DNA from 2 places in the Sphingomonas carotinifaciens genome. Region 2 is predicted to be linked to the other one. Evidence: riboswitches for the same ligand, from Rfam matches in the RefSeq annotation. Region 2 holds a riboswitch; the other holds the start of a gene.
What was found. Region 2 has a riboswitch for cobalamin ahead of cobW (cobalamin biosynthesis protein CobW). Riboswitches for the same ligand answer to the same signal wherever they lie in the genome.
Positions count from the first base shown of each region.

Region 1: another riboswitch for cobalamin. It lies ahead of GQR91_RS10740 (TonB-dependent receptor plug domain-containing protein); the one in region 2 lies ahead of cobW (cobalamin biosynthesis protein CobW).

Region 1 is NZ_WSUT01000005.1:1,826,012-1,830,850, reverse strand. Features, by position in the region: gene GQR91_RS10745 (aminotransferase class I/II-fold pyridoxal phosphate-dependent enzyme) at 1-217, opposite strand, end outside; gene GQR91_RS10740 (TonB-dependent receptor plug domain-containing protein) at 222-2,153, opposite strand; cobalamin riboswitch at 2,294-2,500, opposite strand; gene cobU (bifunctional adenosylcobinamide kinase/adenosylcobinamide-phosphate guanylyltransferase) at 2,526-3,038, shown strand; gene GQR91_RS10730 (TetR/AcrR family transcriptional regulator) at 3,069-3,695, shown strand; gene GQR91_RS10725 (glycoside hydrolase family 130 protein) at 3,733-4,839, shown strand, end outside.
Region 2 is NZ_WSUT01000005.1:941,590-946,428, reverse strand. Features, by position in the region: gene GQR91_RS06440 (HoxN/HupN/NixA family nickel/cobalt transporter) at 140-1,183, shown strand; cobalamin riboswitch at 1,206-1,407, shown strand; gene cobW (cobalamin biosynthesis protein CobW) at 1,593-2,642, shown strand; gene cobN (cobaltochelatase subunit CobN) at 2,650-4,839, shown strand, end outside.

The DNA.
Region 1 (4,839 bases), 880 kb from region 2:
CCGCCGGCACCCCGAACGCACGCCCCGCCGCCGCCTCCAGCGCCGCCACCGCCCCGCTCTCCGGCAGACGTGCCAGCCCGGTCTCCCCGACCGGATAGGCGTGCGGCGCGATCCCCGTCGACAGGTCGATCCAGTTCTCGCCCCCGAACACGGCACGCGCCTCCGCCACCCGCCCGCCATGAACGTAGAACGGCGCCAGATTGCGTGCGCCGGACATCACCTCAGTACGCCAGCCGCACGCCGGCAAAGGCCGCACGCCCCTGCTGGCCGTAATCGAGCACCGTCTGGTAGCGTTCGTCGAACAGGTTCTCGATCCGGCCATAGACGGCCAGATTGCCCGTCACCGGCATCGATGCGCGCAGGTCGACCAACGTATATCCGTCCAGCCGCCGCGCATTGGCCGCATCGTTGAAGCTGTCGCCGACACTCGTCACCGTCGCCCCCGTCTCCAGTCCGAACGCCCAGCGGTAATCGGCATTCACCGTCACGCTGTGATCCGGCCGCCGCGCCAGCCGCCGCCCGAAACCGGCGGTGCCGGTCGAGCGATTCTCGGCATCCAGATAGGTATAGGCCACGCTCAGCCGCAACGCCTCGACCGGCACCAGCGCCAGGGTGAACTCCAGCCCCTGTGACCGTGCCCGCGCGACATTGTCATAGGTGCCGAACGGCCGCCCCGCACAGATGCCGGAAAGCGGCGCGGCGCACGACACGAAGGTGATCAGGTCGCGCGAGGTGCGGTGAAACCATGTCGCGCTCGCCTCGATCGCACCGTCCAGCGCGCGCTGCGTGATGCCCGCGTCCCAGCCCTTCGACCGTTCGGGATCGAGCAGCGCGTTGCCATATTCGCTCTGCAACTGGTACAGCGTCGGCGCCTTGAACCCTTCCGAATAGCTGCCCCGGAACAGCGTATTGCCGCCATTGGGCGACCAGACGCCGCTGGCCGACACCGTGGTCGCGCCGCCGAACACATTATGGTCGTCATGGCGCACGCCGCCCGTCACGGTCAGCCCTGCGACGGGCGTCACCGCCAACTGGCCATAGACGCTGAACAGCCGCGCCCGCCCGCGCGTTTCCGGCCCGCCAAAGCTCGTGGTGGTGAACCGCGTCACCTCCCGCTCCGCGCCGAACGTGCCCTGCACCGCGTCGCTCAGGTCGAGCAGCCCCTGATATTCGATACGCTCGTTGCGGCCATTGCCGCGAAACGTCTCGGTCGGCACCCCGTCCGGATCGATGTTGCGCCGCCGCGTCTGCGTATAGGCATAGCCCAGCCGGTTGCGCAGCCGCCCGTCGAACAGCGCCAGGTTCGCGCCGCCATAGCCGACGAACTGCTTCGACGTGCCATATTCGCGCGTATCGCCAAAGGTGAAGGCGGGTGCCGGAAAGCCGTCAATCTCCGTCCGGCCATCCGAATAGAAGCCGCGCAGGTCCAGCGACAGGTTGGTGGCAACGTCCACCGTCACGCTGCCATTGGCGCCGTAGTTGCGATATCCGTCGCGCTCGGTCCCGCCGGCAAAGGCGGACAGGCCGTCGCTGGTGAAATACCCGCCGCCAAGGCTCGCCGCGACCGGCCCCGCCTTGCCCGACATATTGGCGAACACCTGCCCCGTATCGCGCCAGCCCCCTTCCGCGCGCGCGTTGACCGACAGCGCCTCGGTCGGCTGCCGCGTGATCAGGTTCACCACACCGCCGATCGCCTGGCTGCCCCACAGCACCGACTGCGCACCCCGAAGCACCTCGATCCGCGCGATATTCCCCACCAGCAATCCGCCGAAGTTGAACCCGCCGCCGGGCGCCGACGGATCGTTCAGCTTGATGCCGTCGATCAGTGCCACCGTCTGGTCGGTCTCCGCACCGCGGATGCTGACCCCGGTCTGCGTGCCGATCCCGCCGTTGCGCGCGATCGTCACGCCGGGTGTCTGGCGCAGCAGGTCGGCCACCGCCACCGACTGGCGCCGCGTGATCTCGGCGGTGTCCAGCACGCTTATCGCCTGGCCCACCCGGTCGATCGGTTGCGCGGCGCGATTGGCCGTCACCACGATGCGGTCGTCGGCGCCCTGCACCTGTTCCAGTCCGGCATTGGACTGCGCGCTCTGGCCCCAGGCCGGCAGCGCGGCGAGTAGCACCGGTGCCGCCAATAGATATCGAATCGTCACAGCTCTTGTTTCCCCGTTCGCGTTCGCAACAGGGGGCACGCGCACGGGCGGCGCCGGACAAGCCCCGCTGCACCCACGCCCCCAAAGACGTCGTCACGCGAGGATCATTCCTCGATCGCCCGGCACACCCCGTCCGCGCGAAGGACAGACCGCGACAGGCAGGTCTCCTGGCTCCCGGGTCAGCGCCGCGCCCGGCCTTCCCGGATCAACTCCAGTGGCATGGGGATGGGCGAGGCTCGCCGGTCACAGTTGCGGGGGCAGCTTCGGATCACGCCGGCCCGGTCCGGGCGTCGCTTCCGAATTCCCTTTTCATCCCGTCTCCGGGAACCTGTCACGCTTGCGCCCTTAGGCGGGGGCGGGCACGGGGGCAAGATGGCGACGACGTTGTTCCTCGGGGGTGCCCGCTCGGGCAAGAGCCGGCTGGCCCAGACCGCGGCGGAGCGCTTCGCCGCGCCGCTGATCTACTGCGCGACGGGCCAGGCGTTCGACGACGAGATGGCGGAGCGCATCGCCCGGCACCGTGCCGATCGCGACGCGCGCTGGACGACGATCGACTGCCCGGTCGCGCTGCCCGCGGCGATCCGCGAGGCTGTGGGCGGTGCGATCCTAGTCGATTGCCTGACCCTGTGGCTCACCAACGTCATGCTCGGCGATCACGATGTCGCTGCCGCCCGCGCCGACCTGCTCGCCGCGATCGGCGCGGCGCGCGCGCCGCTGTTCCTCGTCTCCAACGAGGTGGGGCTCGGCCTCGTCCCCGAAACCCCGCTCGGCCGCGCGTTTCGCGACGAGGCGGGCCGGCTCAACCAGGCGGTGGCCGGGGTGGTGGAGCGCACCTATTTCGTCGCCGCCGGTCTGGCGCTGCGCCTGCAGCCGCCCGATATTTGACGTGCGCGACCCCGCCCGCAAAAGAAGATCATGCCCACCGACAAACGCACCACCGGACGACCCACCCGCGAACAGGCGCAGCAGATCAACGACCTGGTCCTCACCGGCGCGCGCGAGGCCTTTTGCTGCCGCGGCATCGACGGCACCTCGATGGAGGAGATCGCCGCCGCCGTCGGCGTCAGCAAGCACACCATCTATCGCCGCTATCCCGGCAAGATGGCGCTCCTCGATGCGGTGGTGACGCGCGACCTTGAGCGACTGGCCGAGGCGTTCGTTGAGGGCGACGGCGCGGAAAATCCCCTCGCCTCGCTGAAGCGCGCCTCGCGCCATTTCTTCGGTTTCTGCCTGTCGCCCGACAATGTCCGCTTCATGGCCTTTCTCACCTCGGAGGCCGCCTATTCGGAGGAGCTGCGCACCCGCTTCGCCGCGTGGAACCGGATCATGTCCGCGCCCATGCTCGACCGCATCCGCCACGCGCAAGCCGCCGGGCTGCTCCGCCAGGCCGATCCGACCTGCCTCTACCATCTGCTCGGCGATCTGCTCGACGGCCCGACCCGGCGCCTGCAATTCGGCCTGCCCGATCCCTTTTGCGGCCTTTCGCCGGACGCGTTTTTCGAGGAACGCTGGCGCGTCTTCCTGCGCGACGCCGCGATCTGACGGGAACGCCGGCCCACGCCGCCGCGTTCGCGCCCGCATGGCCGACGACTTCCTGATCTTCCGTCCCGACGATGTCGACCTCGCACGCTCGCCGCTGCGTCGCGGGATCGCCGAGCCGACCTATGTGCTGGGCGCGTTCAATCCCGGCATGGCGCGACTGCCGAACGGCAACCTGTTGCTGATGGTCCGCATCGCCGAGGCACTGGCGCAACCGGTGGTGGACGGCCATGTCCGCGCCATCCGCTGGACGCCCGGCGGCTATGTGCTCGACCGCTATCCCCTTGCCGGCGTCGACATGACCGACCCGCGCCAGTTCGCGCTGAAGGGCCATGCCCACCGCATGCTGGCGCTCACCTCGCTGTCCTGGCTGCTGCCGGTCGAACTCACCCCCGATGGCGAGCGCATCGTCGCGGTCCATTACGACAAGGCGATCGAGCCCGCTGCGCCCTATCAGGATTACGGCGTCGAGGATGCCCGGATCAGCCGCATCGCCGACCGCTGGTACATGACCACCTGTTCGGTCTCTGCCGAGCGTCACTGCACCACGCTCCACGTCTCCGACAACGGCATAGACTACTGGCTGGAGGGGATCGTCCTCGACCATCAGAACAAGGACATGATCCTGTTCGAAGGGCTGGTCGGCGACCGCTTCATGGCCCTCACCCGCCCGCTGGGAGAGGTGTATTTCGCCTATCCCGAGGACAGCCCCTATGTCGGCGGCCCTGCGATCAACTTCGCCGCCTCGCCCGATGCGCTCCACTGGAAGCCGCTGGAGGCACCCGGCATCCGCGCGCGCAAGGGATCCACCTCGGCGATGAAGATCGGCGGCGGCACGCAACCGGTACTGACCGATGACGGCTGGCTGACCATCTATCACGGCGTCGAACGCCGCGAGACGGTGGGCATCTATCGCAGTTTCTGGGCGCTGCTCGACCGCGACGACCCCACCCGCATCCTGCGGCTGGAGGACGATGCACCATTGATCGAGGCCGCACCCGCCCTCACCGCCGACATCGCGCACCAGATGTACCTGCCGACCCCCGTCGTCTTTTCCACCGGGCTGGCCGATGGCGGCGACCATTATCTGGTCGCCAGCGGCGAGGCCGATCTCGCCTGCCGGATGACCCGCCTGCGCAAGGATCGC
Region 2 (4,839 bases):
GACGCGCACCCAGGCGGCGGGGGCCGCCACGGCGACGCGTGCCCGGCCGCTCATGGCGTCCGGTCGGTCCTGCGGCGCCGGCCACCGGTTCGCGCCGGTGGTAGGCCCCCGTCATGTCGGACGCCCGCCGGATTGCCGCATGACCCTGTCCGATTCCCCCCTGAAACGCCGCATCGCCGCGCTGTTCGCGCTGCTGATCCTCGCCAATCTCGCCTGCTGGGCCTGGGCGCTTGCGCTCGCCCGCCACGATGCGCTGCTGCTCGGCACCGCCGCGCTCGCCTGGGGGCTGGGCCTGCGCCACGCGGTCGATGCCGACCATATCGCCGCGATCGACAACGTCACCCGCAAGCTGATGCAGGACGGCCAGCGCCCGGTCGCCGTCGGCTTCTGGTTCGCGCTCGGCCATTCCGCCATCGTGCTGGTCGCCGCCGTCGCGGTCGCGCTGACCGCCAACGCGCTCGCCCGATTCGAGGCGTTCGGACAGGTCGGCGGCGTCGTCGCCACCGGCATCTCCGCGACCTTCCTGTTCGCCATCGCCGCGATGAACCTCCTGATCCTGCGCTCGGTCTGGGCCAGCTTCCGCCACGTCCGCGCCGGCGGCATCTATGAAGAGGCCGATCTCGACATGCTCACCGCCGCGCGCGGACCGTTGTCGCGGCTGTTCCGGCCAATGTTCCGGCTGGTCACCAAAAGCTGGCACATGGCGCCGCTCGGCCTGTTGTTCGGGCTCGGCTTCGACACCGCGACCGAGGTCGCGATCCTGGGGCTTTCCGCCGCACAGGCCGCCGATGGCATGAGCATCGCCACCATCCTCGTCCTGCCCGCCCTGTTCGCCGCCGGCATGGCGCTGGTCGACACCGCGGACGGGGTGGTGATGCTCGGCGCCTATCGCTGGGCGTTCGTGAAGCCGATCAGAAAACTCTACTACAACATCACCATCACCCTCGTCTCCGCGATCGTCGCCATCGCGATCGGCGGGATCGAGACGCTGGCCCTGATCGCCGACAAGCTGGAGCTTCGCGGCGGCGTGTGGACGCTGGCCACCGATCTCGGCGGCAGCTTCAACGGCTTGGGCTTCGCGATCGTCGGCCTGTTCGTTGCCTGCTGGCTGGTCAGCTTCGCCATCTACCGGTGGAAGCGCTTCGACGACACGCCTGTTGTCGGCCCCGCACCCGCCCGCTAAAGCCGTGGCCGGGGCGGATCATCCGCCCCGACGCGCGCCGGTGCCCCTCAAGGGCTTTGAATGGGAATGTGGTGCAAATCCACGGCTGTCCCTGCAACTGTAAGCGGAGAGCGCGCGGCACACGCCCCTTTGTCGGGGCAGCCACTGGGTTTCGATCCGGGAAGGCCGTGCCGCGATCGCGACGACCCGTGAGCCAGGAGACCTGCCGGCGCGGTGTCGCTCTTGCCTGGGTCCAGGGGATGGCCAAGGCACGGTTCTCCGTCTGAGCGACGACACTGGATGCGGCCGGGGTCGCAAACGGTGCGTGGCTTCGGACGCCTGCCCCGCGTCCGCCCGGAGTCCGCGTGCCCGCCGTCAGGCAAGCCCCGTCCGTTTTGTCGTTGATGCAAGGCGCGGGCGGAGAATGCACATGCCGGATCTTTCCCCGGATCTATCCAAAGTCCCCGTCACCATCGTCACCGGCTTTCTGGGGGCGGGCAAGACGACGCTGATCAGCCACCTGATCCGCGCCGCGAACGGCCGCCGCCTCGCGGTCGTGGTCAATGAATTCGGCACGCTCGGCGTCGACGGCGACATCTTGAAGGGGTGCGCCATTCCCGATTGCCCGGCGGAAAACATCGTCGAGCTGGCAAACGGCTGCATCTGCTGCACCGTCGCCGACGATTTCGTGCCAACCGTCGAAGCCTTGCTCGCGCTCGACCCACGCCCCGATCACATCCTGATCGAAACCTCCGGCCTCGCGCTGCCCAAGCCGCTCCTGAAAGCATTCGACTGGCCCGCGATCCGCTCGCGCATCACCGTCGACGGCGTCATCGCGCTGGCGGATGCGGAGGCGGTCGCCGCCGGCCGTTTCGCATCCGATCTCGCCGCGGTCGATGCGCAGCGCGCCGCCGACCCCAGCCTCGACCATGAAACCCCGCTGGCCGAGGTGTTCGAGGACCAGCTCGCCTGCGCCGATCTCGTGCTGCTCACCAAGGCCGATCTGGCGGGGCCGGACGGCCTCGCCGCCGCCCGCGCCGTCATCGCCGCGCAGGCGCCGCGCCCGCTGCCCGTGGTCGAGCTGACCGACGGCATCATCGATCCGCGGGTCGTGCTGGGCCTCGGCGCCGCCGCCGAGGACGACATCGCCGCCCGCCCCTCGCATCATGACGGTGCCGACGATCACGAGCATGAGGATTTCGACAGCATCGTCGTCGATCTGCCCGAAATCGCCACGCCCGACGCGCTCGCCGCCCGGATCGAGGCGCTGGCCGCCTCGCACGACATCCTGCGCGTGAAGGGCTATGCCGCGGTGTCGGGCAAGCCGATGCGCCTGCTCGTCCAGGCGGTCGGCGGCCGCGTCCGCACGCAATATGACCGGCCGTGGCGCGCGGACGAGGCGCGCGCCACCCGCCTCGTCGTCATCGCCGAGCATGACCGCATCGACCCGCCCGCGATACGGACCGCGCTGGCGGGCTGATCCGGCCATGCATCTCGTCTTTCGCGAGAGCCACGGACTGGAGGAGGGCGCCGTGCCCCGGGATCTGGGGCAAAGCCCCGGCGACCTGCTGGTGCTCTCCTTCTCCGACAGCGACCTGCGTGCCTTTGCCGCCGGCTGGCAGGGGGCGGGGCGCGCCTCGCTGCGCCTCGCCAATCTGGAGCAGCTCGCCCATCCGCTGTCGGTCGACACCTATGTCGAGCGCACCGCGGTACATGCAAAGGCGATCCTGATCCGCCTGATCGGCGGCCCCTCCTATTGGAGCTACGGCCTGTCGCAGATGGAGCGCATCGCGCGCGACCACGGCATCGCGCTCGCCGTCCTCCCCGCCGATGGCCGCGAGGATGTGCGCCTCGACAAGGCCTCCACGCTCCCCGTCCCCCTGCTCCGCACGCTGGCCGGGCTTTGCGAACAAGGCGGCCCCACCGCCGCCGGCCAGGCGCTCGACCTGTTGGCAAAAGCCGCCAACCTCCCCGACCCGTTCGGCCCAAGCGAAGTCGAAGCACAAGCCCCACCTCCCATCCCCCCGGTCGGCGCCTGGAACCCAACCTGCCCCGCCGCCTTCGCGCTCACCGCGAAGGCCCCCACCGTCCTCATCCTCTTCTACCGCGCCTACCGCGTCGCCGACGACACGGCCCCGATCGCCGCGCTGCGGACCGCGCTGGAGGATCGCGGCTTCGCCGTCCTCCCCCTCTATCTCCCCTCCCTGAAAGCCGAGGAAGCACAAGGCTGGCTCCACCGCTGGATCGCGCACCTCGCCCCCGCGGCCATCCTCAACGCCACCGCCTTTTCCGCCCCCCTCGACACAGGGGGCGCGCCGATCTTTCAGGTCGCGCTCGCCACCTCCACCCACGCCGCATGGACCGGGGCCCCCCGCGGCCTTTCCCCCGCCGACCTCGCCATGCACGTCGTCCTGCCCGAGGTCGACGGCCGCCTCTTCGCCGGCGTCGCCAGCTTCAAGGAAGACGCCCCCCACGACCCCGCGCTCGACTTCGCCCCCCGCCGCCACCGCCCCGACCCCGAACGCATCGCCGCCATCGCCGCGCGCGTCGCCGCGCGCATCCGCCTCGGGCAAACCCCCGCCACACGGCGCCGCACCGCGATCATCCTCTCCACCTATCCCGGCAAGGCGCACCAGATGGCGCACGCCGTCGGCCTCGACGCCATCGCCTCCACCCACGCCATCCTCGAAGACATCGGCGTGCCCCCCGCCCCCGATCTGGCGCAGGCCCTCGCCACGCGCACGATTCGCTGGCCGCTTGCCGACTACCGCGCCGCGCTCGCCACGCTCCCCCCCGCGCTGCGCACCGATCTCCGGCAAAGCTGGGGCGAACCGCAAGGCGACGCCTTCCACTTCCCCGCCATCGCCCACGGCAACACCCTGATCGCGCTGCAGCCCGAGCGCGGCCGTCCCGACACCCGCGCCGACGACTATCACGACCTGTCGCGCTGCCCGTCCCATGCCTATGTCGCCTTCCATCTCTGGCTCCACGCCCGCGGCACCGACGCCATCATCCATGTCGGCGCCCACGGCACCCTGGAATGGCTCCCCGGCAAGGCGGTCGCGCTGTCGGGCGCGTGCTGGCCCGACGCGCTGGTCCGCGACCTGCCCGTCCTCTACCCCTTCATCGTCAACGATCCGGGCGAGGCCGCGCAGGCCAAGCGCCGCATCGGCGCCGTCACCCTGGGCCACGCGCCCCCGCCGCTGGTCCGCAGCGGCACCGGCGCCGGCCTCGCCCGGCTGGAGGCGCTGCTCGACGAATTCGCCAGCGCCGACGGCCTCGACCCCGCCCGCCGGGACCGGCTGCGCACCGACATCACCGACGAAGCCGCCGCCGCCGGCCTCGCCATGGGCCCCGACATCGCGCGCATCGACGCGTTCGTCTGCGACGTGAAGGACAGCCAATATGGCGACGGCCTGCACATCTATGGCCGCGGTCCGCAAGGACAGGCCGAGCGCGCCGGCCTGCTCGCCGGGCTGGCCGGCGCCCATGTTTCCCCCGGCCCCGCCGGCTCGCCCCATCGCGGGCGCAGCGACGTGCTGCCCACCGGCCGCAACCTTTACACCATCGACCCGCGCGCCACCCCCTCGCGCGCCGCGCACCAGCAGGGCATCCGCCTCGCCGACGAACTCGTCCGCCGCCATCTCCAGGACGAGGGCGACTGGCTGCGCACCCTG